Metabacillus sp. B2-18: one gene and its partner. The protein of the gene in region 2 interacts with the protein of the main gene of each other region in a pairwise test. Links are inferred from orthologs where the notes say so. Each region holds a gene or a part of one and is shown on either strand. Other genes may lie near its edges.

Region 1 (11,944 bases), 1.7 Mb from region 2 along the record:
AACAGCTGCCACTCATCAACCTTAATGTCTTGTAACATGATTTGTGGTTTGCGAAGATTATTCCACTCATTAATAGATAGTTCCCCAATTGCTGATAAAGTAACAGAGGGTGAAAGTTCATCATGGATATACCCCATACCAAACCCAACGCAATCAAGCTGATAATCTTCTTGAGAAAAAACCAACTTTAGATGATTTTGTTCAGCACCAATTTTCCGAACATTTGCTAATGTAACATTTTCAATTTGAATAACAGGTTTAGGATTGTTCATTCCAAAGGGTGAAAGAAGCTGCATTTCTTCTATTGAATTAACTGAAATATCTTCTAAATTACAGCTTACATCCACTTTTGTTACCGGTATAAAATCATTTTCTGTTAATATGTTTTGTGCCTTTTCAACAAGTCTTTCTCTTAGTAAATCAACATCATCCAGATTTAGTGTCATACCTGCTGCCATTGGGTGCCCACCAAAATGAGGAAGAATATCGCGACATGTTGATAGATTTTCAAACAAATCAAAGCCAACGATACTTCGAGCTGATCCTTTTGCAATTCCTTTTTCTCTATCAATGCTTAAAACAATTGTTGGACGATAAAAACGATCTACAAGCCTTGATGCAACTATACCAACCACACCTGGATTCCAGCCTTCTCTAGCAATAACTAGAACTGGATGATCCTCGATCGGAAAACGAGTTTCAACCTCCTCAATTGCTTCTTCTGTCATTGTGCTAACAAGTTTCTGACGTTCTTTGTTAAGAGAATCAATTTCCTCTGCAATAGCTGCAGCTTCCTCTTCATCTTCAGAAAGAAGAAGATCCACTGCGGGGTCAGCTGATTGTAAACGACCAACTGCATTAATTCGCGGCCCCAGTGCAAAACCTATCGTATCCTCATTTATTTCATCCATCTTGACATTGGCAATTTTCAACAATGATTTTAGTCCAACACGTTTTGTTGTTTTTAACTGATTTATACCTTTTTTAGCTATTAATCTATTTTCATCATGAAGTGCTACTAAATCTGCAATTGTTCCTATTGCTGCTACTTCTAATAAATCAGTTGGAACGTCACCAAGCAGAGCATGACTTAATTTAAAGGCAACTCCAACCCCAGCAAGCTCTTTAAAAGGATAGGTACACCCTGGTTGTTTTGGATGGATAATCGCAATTGCTTCTGGAAGGATCGGACCTGGCTCATGGTGGTCAGTAATAATCACGTCTATCCCTAATTCTTTTGCCACTTGAGCTTCATGAACTGCTGCAATTCCTGTATCAACTGTAATGATTAAAGAAAAACCCTTTTCATGTGCATGTCTAAAAGCAGCTTCATTTGGTCCATATCCCTCGGTAAATCGATTTGGAATATAGAAATCTACGTTTGCACCCAGTGTACGTAAAGCTGTTAATAATACAGTTGTACTGCTTACTCCATCAGCATCATAATCTCCATAAACTAATATATGCTCATTTTGTTCTATCGCCGTTTTTATTCGGTGGACAGCCTTGTCCATATCTTTTAGAAGAAACGGATCATGAAAAGATTGTTTTTCAATTTCCAAGAATTCACGTGCTTCTTCTACTGAATGTATGCCTCTATTTACAAGTAAAGATGCGACTAACGGTGTAATGGATAAGTTATCAATTAGTGTCCCAATTAAGGTTTCATCAGATGATTGAACCATCCATCTTGTTTTTGCCTTTAACATAGTTTCACCCCTCAACCATCCCATTATACAAGAGTGGTCAAGGGGTTTCAATTTAAGGATTATTCCAGAAGTAAATAGGCTTGATTACTAAGCACCGGATGTTGGTTCATGATCCATTTCTTCCTTTTTGTTATCAAGATCTTTTACATTCTTTTCTTTTTCGTCCTTTAACGTTTCTAGCTCCGTTATTAATTTCGCATTTTCTTTTTCAGCAACTTTCAATCTTCGGTGGATTGTTAAAATTCTAACAACTCCTGCAGATGCAATAATAAATCCTCCCATAAAAACTGAACCTAAAATAATTAGTACAAGGGGCCATTCTGCTTTTCCAAATAAATAATCAACCTCAACTGGCTCAACATTTATAACTGCAAAGATGGCAATAATGATGGCAAAAATAATGGCTAGAATTAAACTCCATTGACGTTTCATTTGTATTCCTCCCTTCTTCTAAGGTGAGTAAGGGTTAATATGTACCATTACATTTTGTACGTGTTCATGCTCACTCATTAGCTTTTCTTTTACAAGCTTCCCTATGTTATGACCTTCTTCAACCGTTATGTGAGGGTCAACGGAAACTTTAATATCTACGATAACATAATGTCCATGTTCTCTGGCATGCAACTCATCAATTTTTTTAACCTCACTTATTTTACTCACTGTATCCTTAAGATCAACAACATCTTCATCATGCAAAACATGATCAAGTGTTGTATGGATTGATTCAGCACCAAGCTTCCAGGCCATCTTTATAACCAATATAGCTACAAATAGTCCTGCAACAGGATCTGCATAAACAAGCCAGTCTATTCCCATCTTTTGACCAATTATCGCGGCACCAATACCAGCCAAAGCAGCTATGGAAGAATAAACATCTGAGCGATGCTCATAAGCATTTACAATGATAGCATCACTTTTTATTCTTTTACCCAATCTAAACTTATATCGAAACATCCATTCTTTAACGACGATTGACAATATGACTGCATATATTGCAAGTGGCTTCGGTGCTTCAATTTCCTCAAAAAAAGACTCGAAGGAAGATTTACCAATTTCAAGTCCTACTAAAAACAAAAGAACAGCTACAATAATGGCAGCAATTGACTCTGCTTTTCCATGTCCATAAGGATGATCTTCATCAGGGGGCTGTTTTGCAGCACGTACACCTATGAAAACGGCTAATGACCCTGCTACATCTGATGCCGAGTGAACAGCATCTGCTACTAATGCACGACTTTCTGCAATAACACCAACTGCCCCTTTCACAATTGCAAGTACAATATTTCCAACTACTCCAATCATGGCAGCAAACTCAGCTTGCTTAAATCGATCATTTTTCCCCATATCTTCACCTCTTTTGCTCGTACCTATAGTTTAACCAACTGCTTACAATAAATGAGGGTTATCCCATCTCATTGTATTATTTCGTAAACACATGTGGTTACTTTAAATAATAACAAATTAGAGAGGGATAACCCTTAATTTTATACTTGTGGTTCGTCACTTACTTGAGAAGGAACATCCTTCTTTTTAGTTAATTGCTTTCCTTTCCAAATTAGCCATAGCTGAGCAGCAATAAATAATGAAGAATAGGTGCCCGAAACCAATCCAACTAGTAAAGCAATCGAGAAATTCGTAATTGAAGCACTACCAAAGATCATTAGCGCTATAACAGCAATAACAACAGTCAATACTGTATTAACAGATCTAGTAAAGGTTTGCTGTAAACTGCGATTTACAATCAACTGTAAATCTTCAACAGTTTTAACCTTTTTCTTCTTGTATAGCTCTCTAATCCGGTCGAACGTTACAATTGTATCATTAATGGAATAACCAACAATTGTTAACACCGCTGCAATAAAGGTAATGTCAACCTCTAAACGGGTAATGCTGAAGAAAGCAATGATAAAGAATGCGTCATGAAGCAAGGCAACGATCGACGCGAGCGCCATATAAAACTCAAATCGAATCGCTACATATATGATAATTCCTATTGAAGCAATCAATATTCCATACATTGCATTTCTTGCAAGCTCTTTTCCGACAGTAGGAGAAACTGTACTTATATTTGGATCCATACCATATAATTCTTGAAAATGACTTTTTACTTCCGCAATTTTTTGTTGATCAAGAACACCGATAAATCTAGCAACAGCAATTTCATTGTTATTACCAGCCAAGACAATATCATCAGCTTCTAGACCTAATTTTTCCATTTCATCATTTACTTGTTGTGTTGTTAGACTTTTTTCTGCTTGAACCTCAACACGTGTACCACTTGCAAAGTCTATACCAAGATTCAAACGGAATACTACTAATATGACAATACCAGCGATTACAAGAATTGTTGATAGCATAAAAAATTTCTTGCGATGTTTTAAGAAATCAACATTATCAAAACGAGTAGGTGCAATCGTATCATCATCTGTTTCTTCAATACTGATGATATGCTCCTTCTTCACACCGAAATACCCTTTTTTCTTATCAAGCCAACGGCTCTCTACTAAAAGTCCAAGCAAGATTCTTGATAAAAATACAGCCGTTAAGAAGCTTACAATAATACTAATGATTAACATTGTGGCAAAGCCTTTAACAGAACTTGTCCCAAAGAAAAAGAGCACAGCTCCTGCTAGAATGGTTGTAATATTCGCATCAAAAATCGTTGCAAACGATCGTCTTGATCCAGCCTTAAAGGCAGACCGAACTGTACGCCCAAGTTTTAATTCTTCTTTAATTCGTTCATATGTGATAATATTCGCATCAACTGCCATACCGACACCAAGAATAAGTGCAGCAATACCTGGTAAAGTTAAAACACCATTCATCCAATCGAACACTTGAAGAATTAAGTATATATACGTTGAAAGAGTAATTATTGCAATCAAACCTGGTAAACGATAGAAGAATAACATGAATAGGAAAATGATAGCTATTCCTACAATTCCAGCCAGAACTGTTTGATCTAATGCCTGCTCACCAAACTGAGCTCCAACGGAAGTTGAATACATCTCTGTTAACTTAACGGGAAGAGAACCTGCGTTTAATAAATTCGCCAAATCTTGTGCTTCTTGGATTGTAAAGTTCCCTGTTATGGTAACATCTGTTTGATTAAATACTTGATCAACATTTGGTGCAGAAAGATATTTTGGATCTTGCTTAGTTGCTTCTTCTTGGAATGAATCTCCCTCTTCATAATCAAGCCAAATAACAAGTTGATTATAAGGAGCATTTCCTACAATTTCTTCTGTTACTTCTTTAAACTTCGTTGCATCTTTTAATTGAATCGCAACATTAGGCTTTCCTTGCTCATCAAATGATTGCTTCGCTCCACCTTCTACTAAGTCAGAGCCGTTAAGCATTTCTTTGTCTTCATGATCTCGGAAAGTTAATTCAGCTTGTGTAGATAAAATTTCCCGTGCTTTATTTTGATCACTTACACCTGCAAGTTGAACACGAATTCGATCTTCACCTTCAATCTGAATATTCGGTTCACTTACTCCAAGGACATTTGCACGCTTTTGCAGAGCATTAACTGTACTTACAAGCACATCCCTTGTAATTTCGTCCCCTTCGTTTGCTGGTTCAACTTCATATAGAATTTCGAAGCCCCCCTGCAAATCTAGTCCCAAAATAATGTTGCTTGTTGCCCTATTTGTATTCAGGCCAATAATACTACCTACTACTAGGACAAGTAGAAAAAACGCAATTATGCGTCCGCGCTTAACCATTATGTATCCTCCTTAATTTCCACAAAACGAAATGATATAAAGCCGATAATAACTTACTAAAGATGCAGGCTTTGTTTATTTTACAAGGTTAACATTCCCCATCAAATTATACGCTTTTAAAAGATGTAGAATCAATGTTAAATCAAACCTTTTAACAAATCTTTACCTTCGTCACTTTCGAACCAATTTCCTCCTTTAAATGATTCAACAGTGGCATAGTTCATAAAATCTCCAACTTTTAATGAAAGAATATCACGCACAACCTCATGTACATAAAGTTCAGGTGTTTTTTTCCATTTTTTTGTTTTTAGAAATGACCAAAGCTTTTCTTCAGAAACATCCTCATAGCCTAAAATCATAAATTCTTCTAATTTGCTCTTAATTGCAGGTTTCACATGATGACGGAATTCATCAATTGGCTGCTTATTCATTATTATTACACTCCTTTTACGAGACATTTTAAGGGCTATTTTAAGGAAGTACCACACAATACTATATAACTTGTCATGCTTGGCCTATTGAGTCGCATATAGTAATTGTATATGATTCCACGTTATTTGAGAAGGCAGGGAGAGAAATGTCAAAGCAAACGTTTCTAAAAGGAACGCTCATATTAATCTTGGCAGGATTTATAACCCGTGTATTAGGATTTATTAACCGAATAGTTGTTGCCCGTTTCATCGGAGAAGAAGGGGTTGGTTTATATAACATGGCCGTCCCAACCCTTGTTTTAGCGATTACCATTACACAACTTGGATTACCTGTTGCCATTTCAAAGCTTGTTGCAGAAGCTGAAGCAAAAGGTGATTCTCGTAAGGTAAAGAAAATACTTGTTGTTTCGTTATCAGTAACCGGAACCCTAAGTATCATTTTCACACCAACTATGATGCTTCTCGCACCATTTTTATCTGAGCATGTTTTTACAGATCGACGTACATATTGGCCATTGCTGGCAATTGCTCCCGTAGTTCCAATCGTGGCAATTTCTTCTGTTATCCGCGGCTACTTTCAAGGACGGCAAAATATGCGACCTGCTGCCATTTCCCAAGTGTTAGAGCAAGTTGTTCGTATTTCGTTGGTTGCAATATGTACAAGTGCCTTTTTACCATACGGAATTGAATTTGCCGCAGCTGGCGCAATGATTTCAGCTGTTGTTGGAGAATTGGTTTCACTTATCTACTTGGCAGCCATGTTTAAAGTGAAAAAGAAAATAAGAATTCGAAGAAAATTCTTTAAATCTGTTCAGAATGGAAAAGAAACATTTAATCAATTAATGGGTATCGCACTCCCAACTACAGGAAGTCGATTTATCGGATCACTTTCATGGTTCTTTGAACCAATAGTTGTTGCAAACAGCCTTGCTATAGCAGGAGTTGCCACAGCTGTTGCTACAAAACAATATGGAGGTCTTACAGGATATGCAATACCCTTATTGATGCTGCCTTCATTCATTACATATTCTTTATCTACCTCCCTTGTTCCTGCAATAAGTGAGGCAATGGCTAATAATCAGCTAAAGCTCGTTGAACATCGCTTGCAGCAAGCTTTAAGACTCTCACTTGTAAGTGGTGGGCTGGCATGTGTTGTGTTATATGTTTTTTCGGAACCTTTAATGAGCATCATGTATGGTAGTAGCAAATCTGCCATTTTCGTTCAAGTGATGGCACCATTTTTTATTTTTCATTATTTCCAGGGACCTTTACAGGCTGTGCTACAAGCTTTAGACTTAGCAAAAGCTGCTATGATTAATAGTTTAATAGGTTCAGCTGTCAAAACAGCTCTTATCTTCGTATTAGCAACAAGACCGTCACTCGGTATTATGGGTGCTGCTTTGGCTATTGTCATAGGTATTATGCTTGTTACTCTTTTACATTTTGCAACAGTTATAAAAGTTGTTCCGTTTACGATTCATATAAGAGACTATATTAAAAGTGGAATGACAATGGTCATAGCCGGTGTGACAGGATATTTGTTCTATGAAAATGTCGTAACGGAATTCCCGATCATTTTAAGGTTAATTACATCTTTAACCGTTACATCACTCATTTATTGCTTCTTACTTTTAGTGTTAAAACTTGTAGAAAAAGACGAAATACAACGCATTCCTTTTGTAGGTCATTTTCTTGCTCGATTAATACCAGCAAAATAAAAATATTTTTTCTATTCGTGCAATTGAGTAATGCTCAATTGCTTTTTTTACATAGGCTGTTTTCGTAAAGTTTGTTGTTTTTTGATAAAAGTTGATAGGTAACAATTTTCTGATAAAATAAAATAGAGTGCAACTTCAAGAGGGTTTTATTCGTCTAATTTGAATATTAGAACAAGACGATTGGAGGTTTATAATATATGAGAAAAATTACTCTGCTTTTATCTTTAACTTTGTTGTCCGCTATTCTTTTTGGTTGCCAATCGGAAGATAGCACTACTACGGATGCGGCAAATACCAACGCTGAATTACAATCAGAAGGTGATGCGGAAATTACAAAGATTAGTATTTCTAAGTCAAAAGGAGTCAGTCCAACTGTTTTCGAAGAAGATAAAGATGTCGAAACATTTAAAAGTATTATTTCAAGTGCTGTAAAAGAAGACGGGATAGCGAATATGGCTAATCCTGAATATTATTTGGATGTCATCTACATAAATGAAAATAAGCAAAGTTATCATTTATGGATAGGTGAAAAAGGACAAAAAAGCACCTTAATGAAAACAGACGACACTCATACAATCTATACTGTTTCAGAAGAAATGACTGATAAGTTAATTGAGTTAATAGAATAGAAATTTAATGAGACCTCTTGCTTGAGGTCTTTTCTTATGCACATTTTAGCATTTCAACTGTTGTGTTATTCGATTTTTGACACGCTGAAATAAGCATTTGCTCCACTTGTTTTTCAAAGGATAAATGCTTGTCTATTTCAAGCCATCTGAACCAATAAAGGTAGTTGTCAAGATACTTTGTTGCCACACCTTGAAATCTTCGCATCCAAGTCTTTAAGCGGCTATGAAAACTATTTACATTTTGAATATGATAAATTCCCTTCTTTACTCGTTGTTTCTGTCGGTCATTGATAGGTTCGTGCTTTAATCCCTTCATTTTTGCGAATTTCTTATAGTTAGTCGCTGTATCAGTGCAAAGTAAAGATTTGGGGTCTATATATTTACCGATGGCAGTATCAATTTCATCTGCTTTAACACGACCTGTTCCAGCTTTCAAAGCAATAATGTTGTTATTTCGGTCTTGTGCTACAACAACGGCAATTTTTAAGTCAGAAATCCCTCTCTTTTCGTCTGGAGTCTTCCTTTTCTTAGGTTTACGATGGGTAACTTCACGACCTTTCATTGACTCACGAAAGAAGGTCTCGTCACTTTCAACGATACCTTGTAGTTGTGCAAAATCTAACGAACGCAGAGCATTCAGTATTTTATGCCTCCAATAGAAAGCCGTTGAGATGTGTATTCTAAGCCATTTAGCGATTTTAGGTAGTGTATATCCTTCGACCATCATCTCCATATATTTCACCCATTTATCAGGATAGCGAGAACCAGAGAATGGTGTATTAGTCATATCGTTAAATGTTTTATTACAGTCCTTACAAAGATAGCGTTGGCGAGTCTTGTATTTACCATTACGCTTTACAGATGTGCTTCCACAATGAACACAAGCCATACCACTGTTAAAACGAGTTTCACGAATTTGTTTCAGTAGTTTGGTAATCTTATCTGGTTCATCTGGAAAAAGGTCTCTTTTAAGAGCATTAAATAACTCTAACTGTTCTTCTGTTGTAAGCTCATTTGCATTTTCATACACATCCAACCACATACCGAACGCCTCCTTGAAATAGCATTATACCAAGCCTTTAACAGTATGGTCAAGAAAGCAACAATCTATGCGAAAACAGCCTTTACATAAAAAAAGGTGAAAGTCAATGCGACCTCCACCAACATTAGTTTTTATCTTCGTCCTTCAAATCAATGAAGAAAATGCCTTTTCCATATGTGCATAACGAAATTTGCTTTGTATCTTTATATCCAAGCTTCCGAAGTTGCTGTCTTAACCATAAGTTGTTTTTGTTAATCGTGAGCAAATTCTCATCTTGAATGTTTCCATCAACAATTAGAGGAAGCTGAAGCTCTGGCTGCTTTTTATTTTTTTTCTGTCTTTCAATGACTGAAAGTTTCCCTGTCGGCTCCAAGATAGCAAATTCAACATCTGCAACATTGTTGATGTTTTTATCACGTAGCTGTGTCATCAAATCATCAAAGTTATATCTTTGTGTTCTCATGGCTTGTTCATCTACTTTTCCACGATTAATAATAATTGTCGGCTTTCCGTCTAAAATATGCCTGATTTTTTGATTTTTGAGAGATAAATATGCTAATGAAATCTGAATGATCATTAGAATCAGCATAGGAATAACTGTATTTATTAATGGGTCACTTGGGGCCTCAATTGCTGTTACTGCCATTTCTGCAATCATGATAAAGACCACTAAGTCCAATATGCTCAACTCACCAATTTCTCTCTTTCCCATAAGCCTAAAAATAAGAACAATGAGAAAGTAAAGAAATAGGGTGCGAGCCAAGATCGTTATGTAAAATTCCACTTTTCATGGCCTCCTTTTATCTAATTGCTTAACACTTATTTTGAACGATAACTTAACTTTTATGTAAACATTTCATCTACATCGTAAAGTTTAGAAGATATCGAAAATAAACGTAAACAGAGGAGATACCAAGTGAGATAATAACGATTGGAAAACCAACTTTAAGAAATTCGATAAAATTGATATGCTCTTTTTCCTTTGCTGCAAGTCCCGCAACAACTAAATTAGAGCTTGCACCTAATAATGTCCCGTTTCCTCCTAAGCAAGCTCCTAATGCCAAAGACCACCATAAAGGATCTAAATTTGTCATTCCGTAATCTTTAAACTCGATAATCATCGGAATCATTGCTGCTACAAAAGGGATATTATCAACAAAACCTGATAAAATACCTGTCATCCATAAAATAAGCATTGATGTTTTAGGTAAATCACCCTCTGTGTAAAATACCATTCCACGTGCAAGCTCATCAATAACCCCTACTTCTTCAAGCCCGCCAATTAACATAAATAATCCTACGAAGAAAAATAATGTTCCCCATTCAACTTGTTTAAACACCTCATCAGGCTTGTATTCATCGTGAGTAAGCAATAATAACAATAATGCCCCTGCTAATGCAACACTCGTAAGATCAATGTGTAAAATAGGATTTAAGACAAAGCCAGCAATAGTCATAAGTAAAACGAAAATGGACTTTGGTAATGCCGGTGTTAGTTTTAAATAGTTACTCGCCTTAATCGACGCTAGCTTTTTTTGATCAATCGTGTCAACCTGAAGTTTTGGCCAATAGATCGCGATTAAGTAAATCAAAACAACTGCATAAATAATCAACACAATTGGACTTAAATGAGTAATAAAAGCATTGAACGTTAAATGCTCAACTGCTTGACCAATCATGATATTTGGAGGATCTCCAATTAGTGTAGCTGTTCCACCAATATTTGAAGCGATAATAATTGTAATTAGATAAGGAATGGCAGGTATATCTAACATTCGCACGATTGTAAGGATAATTGGAACAAGTAGAAGCACCATCGTCACATTTGCAAGAAAAGCTGATCCAATAGCTGTTAACGTAGAGATAACAATAAGAAGTGGAATAGGCCTCCCTTTTACTACTTTAGCCATTATAATTGCTACAAACTCAAATACACCTGTTTGACTTGTAATAATGACAATCAGCATCATCGCGAATAACAGCGAAATTGTATTCCAATCTATGTACGTAAGAAATGCCTTGTTTATATCATAAATTCCAACAATAAGCATAGCGACTCCACCCAAACCAGCCGCTAAAGCACGATCAATTTTTTCCGTCATTATAACAAAATAAGTAATAAGAAAGATGATAACTGTTAAAGTGGTAAGCATTATTTATCCTCCTTGATAGTAAACACCATTTAAAAGCAGCCGGATAACATGATGTTTACTACCGAATGAAATAGTACTCAATAAGTAAAAGGATTTTTTTAATCTACAAGCAAGTCCTCTTTACCATCATATGATGCAAGTCCACTAAAATATTTATAGTCTATTTTTTTATTCTATGAATATTCTTTAATAAGACGAGCTCACAACAAGCTCGGGACTTGTCTAGAGGGAAAGGGGGATGCTTTGTGGAAACAAAACAATGGGGTAAAGCAATCCTTTATGGTCTTATCACCATCTTTGTTATGGCTTTAGCCACAAGCCTAGTATTTTCTTTATTATTAAAGTTTACCGATTTAACAGAATCATCAATTACATGGGTGCTTTTAGGTTTGTCGATTCTGGCCTTATTTATCGGTGGCTTTGTTGCCGGAGGAAATGGAAAGGAAAAAGGCTGGCTTATCGGAGGGATTACCGCCCTGCTTTTCTCACTCATTATTTTATTGTTTAAATTTCTGGGCCATGGTGAAATTTTTA
Region 2 (11,851 bases):
GTGCCACAATTGCTGCACCGATCGAAGCTGCCTGTTTCATTGCTTCTAACATTTTGCCAGCAGATTGTACACCAACACCATCATCCGTGAAGGCAAATGCACCTGCGTTTTTTAATCCTTGGAAGTCTGTTAATTCTTCACCTAACTGTCTTGTTGTAATCGAAGCATATGGAAGAACTTTCACAACAGCTGTTTCTTTAATTCGATTTTGCAACCATTCCATTTGCTCTTTGGTGTCAGGAACTGGGCGAGTATTTGGCATTGGAGCTATTGTTGTAAATCCGCCTTTTGCTGCACTCTGTGTACCTGTTTCGATTGTTTCTTTGTGCTCGCCACCTGGCTCTCTTAGATGGACGTGAAGGTCAATAAAACCTGCTGAAACCAACTTTCCATCAACTGAAATGATTTCACATCCGTCTGTAGAAAGATTTTCTCCAATCTCAAGTATCTCTCCGTCTTCCACCTTCACATCAGACTTTTTCAACTCACCAAGCTCATCTAAAATTAATCCATTTTTAAGAATAAATAGCATGTTTCATTACCTCCTGATTTTGCTCAATTTGTTGTAAAGCTCTCTTTAAAACAGCCATTCTAGCAAAAACACCATTTTCCATTTGTTTAAATATTCTAGAACGTTCGCATTCTATTAAATCACCATTAATTTCAACACCACGATTTACTGGAGCTGGATGCATGATAATGGCATGTTGTTTCATTTGTTTTTCTCTTTCTTTTGTTAAACCATATTGCTGTAGATAATCTTGTGCTGATGCTTTTTCTTCGTGTCGCTCATGCTGTATTCTAAGAAGCATCACAACATCTGACTGTTGGATTGCTTCGTCAACTTCGACATATTCTCCATATGTGTTTAATGGATCTTGCCATTTAGCAGGTCCAGAAAATAACACCCTTGCTCCAAGCCTTGTTAATACTTCCGCATTTGACCTTGCAACACGACTGTGTCGAATATCACCATGTATTGATATTGTCAAATCTTTAAACTGTCCAAACTCTTGTTTAATTGTTAGTAAATCAAGTAATGATTGTGTAGGGTGATGACCACAACCATCTCCTGCATTAATCACTGGTATTGATACCTTTCCGACCAAATCATCAAAAAAGTGATCTTGTTGATGCCTAATGACTACTGCATTTGCCCCAATTGACTCAAGAGTTTTAACCGTATCATATAAAGTTTCACCTTTTTGCACACTAGAATGTTCTGCTGTAAAATTTAAGACTTGAAGCCCTAACTTCTTTTCAGCTACTTCAAAGCTGAATCTTGTTCTTGTACTTGGCTCAAAAAACAAATTTGAGACAAACACTGTATCTAGAGCCTTCCAACCTTGCCCTGATTTATACTGCTCTGCATCCTCTAAGATGGCGTGAATTTCTTCATTTGTAAGCTGGTTCATAGTTAATAGATTTGACATGCCCAACCACTCCTATAATCTTGTTTTAATAAGTCTCTTTTTATAGAAAAACACCCTGATTTACTAAATCAGGGTGTTTGAAGGTAGAGCAAATGAAGGTATAGAGATACCTTTGTTTGCCTTACACCCTTTTAAGCCTCTCTGGACTTTTCTTTAAAAGATCTAAGCCATTTTCTTATGCCGTTTCATTATTAATTGATTCGTCCTTATCATAAGGTAGAACTAAATTTAATACAATACCAATTATTGCTGCTAATGCCATCCCATGAAGGTCGAAATTCCCAATCTTAAGCGTTGCTTCTCCAATTCCAATTACTAATATAACAGACACTATAATTAAATTTCGTTTATTTCCAAGATCAAGTTTGCTGTCAATCATCATACGTAATCCAGATGATGCGATGATACCAAATAGAAGAATGGATACTCCACCCATAACAGGTGTCGGGATTGAACTGATAAATGCTGATATCTTTCCAATAAATCCAAACAAAATGGCTAGTACTGCGGCTCCTGCAATAACAAACACACTATAAACTCTTGTAATTGCCAGAACACCAATGTTTTCTCCATATGTTGTGTTCGGTGGTCCCCCGATTAAAGCAGCAATCATTGTAGCTACACCATCTCCTAAAATCGAACGATGTAAGCCTGGTTTTTCAATATAATCTCTTCCAACAACTTTCCCTAAAACTAGTTGGTGTCCAATATGTTCTGAGATTGTTACGACAACTACAGGTACCATAAGTAATACAATATCAAGTGTGATTGATGGAGTGTAGTTTACAAAAGGTATAACAAAGTTTGGTACTTGAATCCAGTTTGCTGCTATTACGCTTGAAAAATCAATAATTCCAATCGCTAGTGAGTAGAAATAGCCGCCTGCTATTCCAATAAGTACTGGTATTAAGTTGAAAAATCCTTTTAGAAAGATTGAACATAAAATTGTGATTAACAATGTTACCAACGCAACCGAGAAATGTTTTAAGCTATAATCGCCGGCAGGGTTATTTGTCGCCATACCTACCGCAGTTGCTGCTAATCCCAATCCAATAACGATAATGACAGGTCCTACAACTACTGGCGGAAGTATTTTCATTATCCATTTATGACCAGTCCCTTTAATAAGTAAAGCAATAATTCCGTATACAAGACCAGCTAAGAAGCTCCCTACCATCGCAGCTCCAACACCTGCTGTTGATTTTGCCACAATAATTGGCGTAATGAATGCGAAGGACGATCCTAAATACGCTGGTACCTGACCTTTTGTAATGAGTAAAAATGCAATAGTTCCTAATCCACTTGAGATAAGTGCTACAGCTGGGTCTAGCTCCACTAAAAATGGTACTAGAATTGTTGCGCCAAACATGGCAAACAAATGTTGAAAGCTAAGTGCAAGCCAGGTCATTGGTTTTGGTGTATCTTTTACATCTAAAACAATTTGATCTTCTTTCATGTTATGTCCTCCAATATGCATCATTCTTGTTAGTTATAATGTGTGAAAGAATCGTAATTTTATTATAATAGCGGTAATCTTTGAATTGTGTTTCCGACCATTCACTCAAGTAACGCTTTTTATGTCCATAAAAAAACCTCTTTGCTTAATCCTAAGGCAAAGAGGTACAAAGAGGCCAGCAATCATTATTCTAATGACCACCTTCCAATGTGCGCCCCTTTGCAGCCTCTCTGGACTGTTCTTAAAAGGGTTTTATTTAATTTTCGTGAATAGTTACTTGGTCTTTTTTATCAGCTTCATTTAATTCAACGACAATTTTTTCTGAGCTCGATGTTGGAATGTTTTTCCCTACATAATCTGCTCTTATCGGAAGTTCACGGTGTCCTCTGTCAACTAATACAGCTAGTTGTATATTTGCAGGTCTTCCAATATCAACAAGTGCATCCATCGCAGCTCTAACAGTTCTGCCAGTATATAGTACATCGTCAACCAAAATCACTTTTTGATTTGTTACATCTACAGGGATATCAGAACCTTTTACAAGCGGTTCTAGGTCTTCTGTTTTCTTCGTAAGATCATCACGATATAGTGTTATATCCAGTTCACCAATTGCGATTTTTTTACCTTCTATTTGTTCAATTCGTTCGGCAAGTCGATTGGCGAGGTAAATCCCTCTTGTTTTAATGCCAACTAAAATGCTGTCTTCAATTCCCTTGTTTCTCTCAATAATTTCATGAGCAATTCTTGTTAAAGCACGACGAATTGCTTGTTCATCTAATAAAACTGCTTTTTGAGACATTTTATAATCTCCTTTCGTTTCTCCACATGTAGAAATTCAAAATATAACCTTGAAAAACGAAAAACCCTCTCACCGATTTTATGAGAGGGTTAACGAAGACATAGCTAGACTAAGCCAATATAGACTATGGTCTTTATCCGTTTTCCTTCTCAGCCTCACGGGACTGTGTTAAAGGTTCTTATTAAGTTAATTACATTATGACAAACATGTAGAAATGTGTCAACGATTATTTTTAATACTATTTAATACTTCTTCAAATTCATTAGGTAATGGCGCTTCAAACTCAAGATATTCTTTAGTCCGAGGGTGTTCAAACCCTAGGATACCTGCATGAAGTGCTTGTCCATTTATGTCTAGTGTTTTTTTCGGCCCGTATTTCGGATCACCAACTAACGGAAAGCCTATATACTTCATATGGACACGAATTTGATGGGTTCTTCCAGTTTCAAGCTGACATTCGATATACGTAAAGTTATCAAATCTCTCTAACACATGAAAATGTGTGACTGCTTCTTTACTGCTAACATTTGTTACCGTCATACTCTGACGATCTGTTTTATCACGGCCAATTGGTGCATTGATTGTTCCATGATCATGTTGAATGCTGCCATGTACAATTGCTTTATAACGTCTTGTTACCGTTTTGTCGACAAGCTGCTGAACTAAAGATTCATGTGCCATATCGTTTTTAGCAACCATTAATAATCCGGAAGTGTCTTTGTCAATTCGATGGACTATTCCCGGCCTTAAAACGCCATTGATCCCTGAAAGATCCTTGCAATGTGCCATTAAACCGTTAACAAGGGTACCATTCATATGACCAGGTGCTGGATGAACAACCATTCCTTTTGGTTTATTAACAACTAACACATCTTGATCCTCATAATATATATCAAGATCCATTTCTTCGGCTACTACATCAAGAGGTTCTGGGTCAGGTATTTCTAAAACTACTTTATCATCCACTTGACATTTGTAATTCGTCTTAATGGTCTTTTCATTTACCTTCACAAAACCATCTTTTATCCAAATTTGAACTTGAGTTCTTGACCATTCTTCGTTTGAAGTAGACAAAAACTTATCAATTCGTTCGTTTTTATGCTCTTCACTAACTTGTAATTCAACGATGTCCATTTATGCTTGCTCCTTCTCTTGTTTCCCTTCAAAAAACAACATATGAATAAATAATAAAGCTACCCCAATACAAAGAGCAGAATCTGCTATATTGAAAATTGGGAAGTCATAAGAAAAAATGTATGTATTAATAAAATCGACAACTTCTTTCCGAAATAAACGGTCAATGAAATTACCAATTGCACCACCTAGCATAAAGCCAAGCGCCACACCCATTACCTTATTATTCTTTGTATGTTTTTGAATATAAAAAATTAACCCTACTATAACAACAGCCGTTATAATATAGAAAAACCACATTTGCCCTTCCAAAATTCCCCAAGCTGCTCCGCGATTCCGATGGGATGTAATGTAGAAGAAATTTTCTATTACAGTAATATTCTCACCAATTTGCATGTTTTTTACGATTAACCACTTCGTGACTTGGTCAATTAAAATAATTACAGCAGCAATTATGTAATAATACACGTTCTTCCCCCAACTTTCTAATTTCTATTTTCGGGTTTATCCTAAGAAATTGTACCATAATCAGAACAAAAGCGTAAGTTATTAGGAGAAGTATAGCTTGTATAAAACAATTTATTAATTATTACAGCCCAAATTAAAAAGTAATTTGGGCTGTTGCAAAAATCAATGATGGTCAGAAATCACTGCCTGTGATATAAGTTTCTTCATGAGTATAGTCGTGTTGAGGGAGAGATTTTCGTTCAAATAATTCTTGAAAAAAGAAATCGTATTTTGTTCTTGCTGTTGGGAGTATCCTTAATTTTTCAAAAGGAATTTCTTCACCGGTATCTTCACAATACCCGTAAAGTCCTTTTTCAATTTTCATTAAGGCACGTTCTACATCTTGAAGTTCCTCTTTAATATGATGCATTAATGTATGACTTTTATTGTAATCTTCGTCTAAAGTCATATCAAACAAACTGTGATTGAATAATCTAGCTCGCAGTTCTTCTCTCATCAATTGTAATTCGTAACGAATACCAGAAAATTTATTCAAGATGGACAACTCCTTATCCTTCTCATGATGTTAACATTAGTTTTGCCCGAAAAATCCATTGCTCACCCTGATAAGAATTTTCCTGTGATTGTAATGGCTGCTAACTTTGTTAACTTTCTTTCCATTTGTCTGAATGAGTATTTTTTACCCATGAATTTACTCTTTAAAACCTTTTTCTGTGAAATTGGGCTTTATACTTCCGGATATAGTCTGTAGACTATACTTTTTAGGATTTGACATAGTTATGTACAAAAGAAAAAGAGCCTATTCTTTAATAGGCAATTAACACATTAAAGAAATAGGCTCTTATTAAATCTTAATAATGATCCTTAACAATTGAAGCACATCGCTGACATAGTGTTGGATGTTCTTCAACTTGACCAACTTCTGGTGTAACGATCCAACAACGATCACATGTTTTACCTTCTGCTGGTGTTATCACAATTTTCACTGTATCAAAGACCTGAGCATTTTCAGGTGCATTGTCAAAATCCCCAGCAATAGTAAAGCCTGAAACGATAAATAATTGCTTTAAGTCTTCATCAACTGAATCAAGTAATGCTTTTGACTCCGCATTTGGATAAAGAGCAATACTTGCTGTTAACGACTTTCCGATTACTTTCTCATTACGAGCCACTTCTAATGCTTTTAAAACATCATCACGCAATGTCATAAATGCATCCCATTTTTTCTCAAGTTCATCTGATTTTTCATATTCTTTTACTTCCGGCATGTCAACAAGCTGCACACTCTCTTCTGTTACAGAATCAATATGCTCCCAAACTTCATCGGCAGTGTGCGGAAGAATTGGTGTTACTAATTTAACAAGTGATAATAATGTTTCGTGTAGTACAGTTTGAATCGCACGACGTTCCTGATTTTCTTTTGACTCAATATAAAGTACATCTTTTGCAAAATCTAAATAGAATGAGCTTAATTCAATCGTACAGAAATTATGAACAGCATGATAAATCGCAGCAAATTCATATTGTTCATAAGCTTCCTTTACTCGTTTTGTTAGCTTATTTAGTTTTACAAGCATATATCGATCTACATCTCTAAGGTTCTCTAAGCTAACCGAATCAGTTGCTGGGTTAAAATCACTTAAGTTACCTAGTAAGAAACGGAATGTATTACGAATTTTACGGTAAACCTCAGCAACTTGTTTTAAAATTGCGTCAGAAACACGAACATCTGCTTGATAATCAACTGAAGCAACCCATAGACGAAGAATATCTCCACCTAATTGGTTCATAACTTTAGCAGGTACAACAGTATTCCCTAAAGATTTACTCATTTTACGCCCTTCACCATCAAGAGCAAAACCATGACTTAGAACACCTTTATACGGAGCTTTGCCAGTCACAGCAACTGCCGTTGATAAAGAAGAGTTAAACCAACCACGATACTGGTCAGATCCTTCTAAATACAAGTCTGCAGGTCTTTGGAGATCTTCTCTTTCTAAAAGTACCGCTTGGTGGGAAGATCCTGAATCAAACCAAACATCCATAATGTCATTTTCTTTTGTAAACTTACCGTTAGGGCTTCCTTCATGTGAAAAGCCATCTGGTAAAAGGTCTTTTGCTTCGCGTTCGAACCAAATATTAGACCCATAATCACGGAATAAGTTTGAAACATGCTCAATTGTTTCATCCGTAATGATCGGCTCACCATTTTCAGCGTAAAACACAGGAATCGGTACACCCCATGCACGTTGTCGGGAAATACACCAATCTCCACGATCACGAACCATGTTGTAAAGACGAGTTTCCCCCCAAGCCGGGACCCATTTTGTATCATTAACAGCTTTTAAAAGATCTTCACGGAAATCTTTGATTGACGCAAACCATTGAGCAGTAGCACGGAATATTGTTGGCTTTTTCGTTCTCCAATCATGCGGATAAGAGTGTGTAATAAATTGAAGCTTCAATAATGCGCCCACTTCTTGAAGTTTTTCAGTGATTGGCTTATTTGCTTCATCATAGAAAAGCCCTTCAAACCCTGGTGCTTCTTTTGTCATATATCCTTTTTCATCAACTGGACATAATACATCTAGTCCATATTGCTGTCCTACAATAAAGTCATCTTCTCCATGACCTGGAGCAGTGTGAACACAACCTGTTCCTCCATCACTTGTAACATGCTCACCTAGCATAACAAGTGATTCACGGTCATAAATTGGGTGTTTTGCCGTTACACGGTCTAGTTCAATACCTTTTAATGTGCGGTCAACTTCATAACTTTCCCAACCAATAGTTGATGCAACAGATTCAACTAGTTCAGACGCAACAACATACTTTTCACCATTAGCAGCTACAACACTATATTCTAACTCTGGATGTACTGAAATTCCTAAATTTGCTGGCATTGTCCAAGGAGTTGTTGTCCAAATGATAATTTTCTCATCATGAGATAAAACGCCTTTTCCATCTTTTACAGGGAAGGCAACATAAATCGATGGAGAGCGTTTATCTTGATATTCAATTTCTGCTTCAGCGAGTGCTGATTCACTTGATGGTGACCAATATACAGGTTTTAACCCTTTATAAATATAGCCTTTTTTCGCCATCTCACCAAAAACTTTAATTTGTTGTGCTTCATATTCAGGCTTCAAAGTTACATATGGGTTTTCCCAATCCCCACGAACCCCTAAGCGTTTAAACTGCTCACGTTGACCATTAATTTGTTCCCAAGCGTAATCCTCACAAAGCTTACGAAACTCAGCAACAGACATCTCTTTTCTTTTTACTTTCTTATTTTTTGTAAGAGCTGTTTCAATTGGTAAACCATGTGTATCCCAGCCAGGAACATAAGGTGCACAATAGCCACTCATAGATTTAAAACGCACAATAAAATCCTTTAAGATTTTATTTAATGCATGCCCCATATGAATGTCTCCATTTGCATATGGAGGTCCATCATGTAAAACAAAAAGTGGACGATCTTTTGTTCGTTCTTGTACCATTTCGTAGATATTCATCTTATCCCATTTTTCTTGCATTAACGGCTCTCTGTTAGGTAGGTTTCCACGCATTGGAAACTCAGTTTTCGGCATCAGAAGGGTATCTTTGTATTCCATCACTAATTCCTCCAGTTATTTTAATAGCTCTTTTTTCATTGAATTGTTGATCAAAATAAGTAAATGTTTTAAAAATTCTATCTAATACAACACAAAAAACCTTCTCATCCCAAAAGGGACGAGAAGGTTTTCTCGCGGTACCACCCTACTAGATTAAATACACTACTTTAATCCACTCTAGTATTCGTAACGTGAATATATACGCCACAGCTTACTAATGGTAACATGTTCAGCCTGGAACTCAAGGGTGATGTTCATCTTTTATCTTTATGTCGAGCTTACACCATCCTCGATTCGCTAATATAAAGAAAATAAAAGACTACTGTCCCTATCACAGTTATATTTAGTATTTGTATTATTAGAGCAAAAACATATCTATGTTTTCGTATTATATGCGATTGAAATTAAAAAAGTCAAGTTTAACTTTTGGATTCTTCTGTTTCTCCAAAAATAGGCTCAACCTCGTATTCTAATAAATGATCCCAATCATCATTTTTAAGCAGGTCGAGCTGTGCCTCTATAAGCATTTGGAAACGGGTTCTGAATACTTTTGACTGTTTTTTTAGCTCTTCAATTTCCATAGCAATTTTTCTTGATTTAGATAAGGATTCATTAATAATTCGATCCGCGTTTTTCTCAGCCTCTTTAATAATCAGCTTTGATTCTTTCTGAGCATTCCGCTTCACTTCTTCCGCTGCTTCTTGTGCTATAATGATCGATTTATTCAACGTTTCTTCAATATTAGTAAAGTGACCGAGTTTCTCTGTTAGTTCTGTAACACGAGATTCAAGCTCTTTCTTTTCTCTGATAATCATTTCATAATCTTTGATAACCTGATCTAAAAACTCGTTAACTTCATCTTCATCATATCCACGAAACCCTTTATTAAATTCCTTATTATGGATATCTAACGGTGTTAAAGGCACGGGTGCCACCTCCAATATGTAGTGAAATAGTTAATCCTTGTCAACATTATAAATCATATTTCGACAGGTTTGTTGAAATTCCTGTTTTTTCTTAAAATAATTTTATGTTTCAATCTTTTCTAAACTATTTCGGGTCATTTATTTTTGTTTATGAATGATAACTCTAAATCGGTCTTTTTTTGTTTTTCCTTCCATTGAAACGAGTTTACTCCTTCCAAAACCTCTGACTGAGAGAGTATCCCCTTCCCGGCATTCAAATGAGACCGAGTCTACTGTTTTCCAGTTCACTTTTACGAGTCCATTTGTAATTAACGGTTGAATCTTTTGTCGTGAAATAGTATAAATAGCTGAACAAACCACATCTAGTCTAAGAGAAGATACCGTTGTTACTATTTCCTGTACATCTTCAACATGAGGAATAAGTTTTTCTACATTCATTTCTTTGAGAGTAACTTTGGCTCGGCCAATCTCATGGAAATTAGCACGCAAATAATCGGCAATTTCACTTGCACACACAAATTGAACAACTTCTTCGTAAAATCGTATATCTCCGAATTTAGATCTCTTTAGACCTAAACTCATTAAAGAACCTAATACTTGTCTATGCTGTAAAGAAACAAATTTACTTGCATAATGAATTTCAAAAAGTGTTAACTGAAAATCCTCTTCAAGTGGCTGACAATAATCCGGATAAATAAAAGCTCTTTTTCTTTCGGTATCCTGAACACCACCAGAAAACATCACCTTTATATCCAGATTTTCACCTATTACTGATGCTACAATCTCTTGCTCGCGTGGATCTAAAAAATCAGTAAGCTTTGGGCTATATTGATTTAAAACAGTATCCTTCCACTCTAAAACTTGATCAATAAATTGTTTCTCTTCATTGCGAAAATGTTGATATATATGATCCATAACCCAACTCCAATATATTTCTTTACATAAATGAAAAAGAGGGACTAATTATAGTCCCTTAGCCAATCATTCTGAAGATCGAAGCAATTCCATACTGAGCAAATCGTAGAGCTAAAATTGCAACAATCGGTGAAATATCAATCATACCAAGTGGTGGAATAAATTTTCGGAAGGGCTCTAAGTATGGTTCACAAATTTTTGCTAAAAATTGCCCAAATCCTGATTCCCTTGCCCCTGGAAACCAAGAAAGTAATATGTAAACAATTAACGCATACGAATAAAAAGTAATTAATGTAGAGAGTAAACTAAATAATATACCCATGTTTGTCTACCACCTTTGATGATCATCTTCTGTTACTAATTCAGATATGGAGCCTGAAACATCAACATTATCAGGAGTACATAAAAAAATGTTCATTCCAATTCGCTGAATATCTCCACCAATTGCGTATACCGTACCACTCAAAAAATCAACAATTCTTTTCGCCTGATCTCTTTGTATACTTTGAAGATTAACAACCACCGCACGGCGATTCTTCAAATGATCTGCAACTTCTTGAGCTTCAGCATACACTCTTGGTTCACTTAAAACAACTTTAGAGGATTTTTGAATACTTTGCAAACTCACCACATTTTGCTTTGCTGGTTGAGATGGATGTTTAGCTGCCAAGGGTTGTTGTTGCTGTTGAGTTGTTTCAAACTCTTCATCATATCCCTCATTTTCATCATATTCATATTCTTCATCTTCTAATGCAAAAAAACTTTTAAATCTATTTTTGATTGACATCTTATACACCTCCAATTTCATTTCCAACGAGAGAAGTGCCAATTCTAATAAAAGTAGCACCTTCTTCAATCGCTATTTCATAATCATTAGACATACCCATTGATAATTCCATACAAGGCGCCGATAGGAGTTGTAATGCTTGTACATCTTGCTGAAGCTGTTTTAATCGTTTAAAACAGCCTCGAATAACATCATGGTCTTCAGTTAATGGTGCCATTGTCATTAATCCAATAATAATAATGTTAGGATACTCTGATAATGCTTGAATAAATTTTAAAACATCTTCTGGTGAACAGCCATGCTTAGCTTCTTCGCCGGA

The links.
Region 1: the proteins of LPC09_RS09260 (region 2) and LPC09_RS18105 interact in binary tests that used the Bacillus subtilis proteins (3 or more experiments, as listed by UniProt). The link is inferred for Metabacillus sp. B2-18 from one-to-one orthologs.

What each region holds. Positions count from the first base shown.
Region 1 is NZ_CP088245.1:3,547,560-3,559,503, forward strand. The notes cover bases 4,222-7,152. They hold LPC09_RS18105 (post-transcriptional regulator), read right to left. Parts: upstream 5,869-7,152; coding sequence 5,575-5,868; downstream 4,222-5,574. Other genes in these bases: secDF (protein translocase subunit SecDF), read right to left, coding at 4,222-5,437; spoVB (stage V sporulation protein B), read left to right, coding at 6,015-7,152. Also shown: single-stranded-DNA-specific exonuclease RecJ, read right to left, coding at 1-1,709; LPC09_RS18090 (LapA family protein), read right to left, coding at 1,797-2,141; LPC09_RS18095 (cation diffusion facilitator family transporter), read right to left, coding at 2,160-3,053; more of secDF, read right to left, coding at 3,194-4,221; more of spoVB, read left to right, coding at 7,153-7,586; LPC09_RS18115 (YhfM domain-containing protein), read left to right, coding at 7,784-8,215; LPC09_RS18120 (IS1595 family transposase), read right to left, coding at 8,250-9,257; LPC09_RS18125 (DUF421 domain-containing protein), read right to left, coding at 9,382-10,041; LPC09_RS18130 (ArsB/NhaD family transporter), read right to left, coding at 10,118-11,410; LPC09_RS18135 (TIGR04086 family membrane protein), read left to right, coding at 11,656-11,944. UniProt on the Bacillus subtilis protein: Required for post-transcription initiation control of the comE operon. Promotes the accumulation of its target comE mRNA to septal and polar sites.
Region 2 is NZ_CP088245.1:1,841,776-1,853,626, reverse strand. Bases 8,078-10,915 are described here. They hold LPC09_RS09260 (DivIVA domain-containing protein), read right to left. Parts: upstream 9,831-10,915; coding sequence 9,324-9,830; downstream 8,078-9,323. Other genes in these bases: LPC09_RS09250 (YggT family protein), read right to left, coding at 10,804-10,915; LPC09_RS09255 (YlmH family RNA-binding protein), read right to left, coding at 9,969-10,745; ileS (isoleucine--tRNA ligase), read right to left, coding at 8,078-8,904. Also shown: LPC09_RS09300 (dihydroorotase), read right to left, coding at 1-532; LPC09_RS09295 (aspartate carbamoyltransferase catalytic subunit), read right to left, coding at 516-1,433; LPC09_RS09290 (solute carrier family 23 protein), read right to left, coding at 1,609-2,889; bifunctional pyr operon transcriptional regulator/uracil phosphoribosyltransferase PyrR, read right to left, coding at 3,146-3,688; LPC09_RS09280 (RluA family pseudouridine synthase), read right to left, coding at 3,908-4,822; lspA (signal peptidase II), read right to left, coding at 4,823-5,290; LPC09_RS09270 (TraR/DksA family transcriptional regulator), read right to left, coding at 5,463-5,786; more of ileS, read right to left, coding at 6,142-8,077; more of LPC09_RS09250, read right to left, coding at 10,916-11,067; LPC09_RS09245 (cell division protein SepF), read right to left, coding at 11,074-11,532; LPC09_RS09240 (YggS family pyridoxal phosphate-dependent enzyme), read right to left, coding at 11,534-11,851. UniProt on the Bacillus subtilis protein: May act as a pilot protein, directing MinCD to the polar septation sites or by inhibiting MinCD at the midcell site of division. Required for polar localization of the chromosome during sporulation.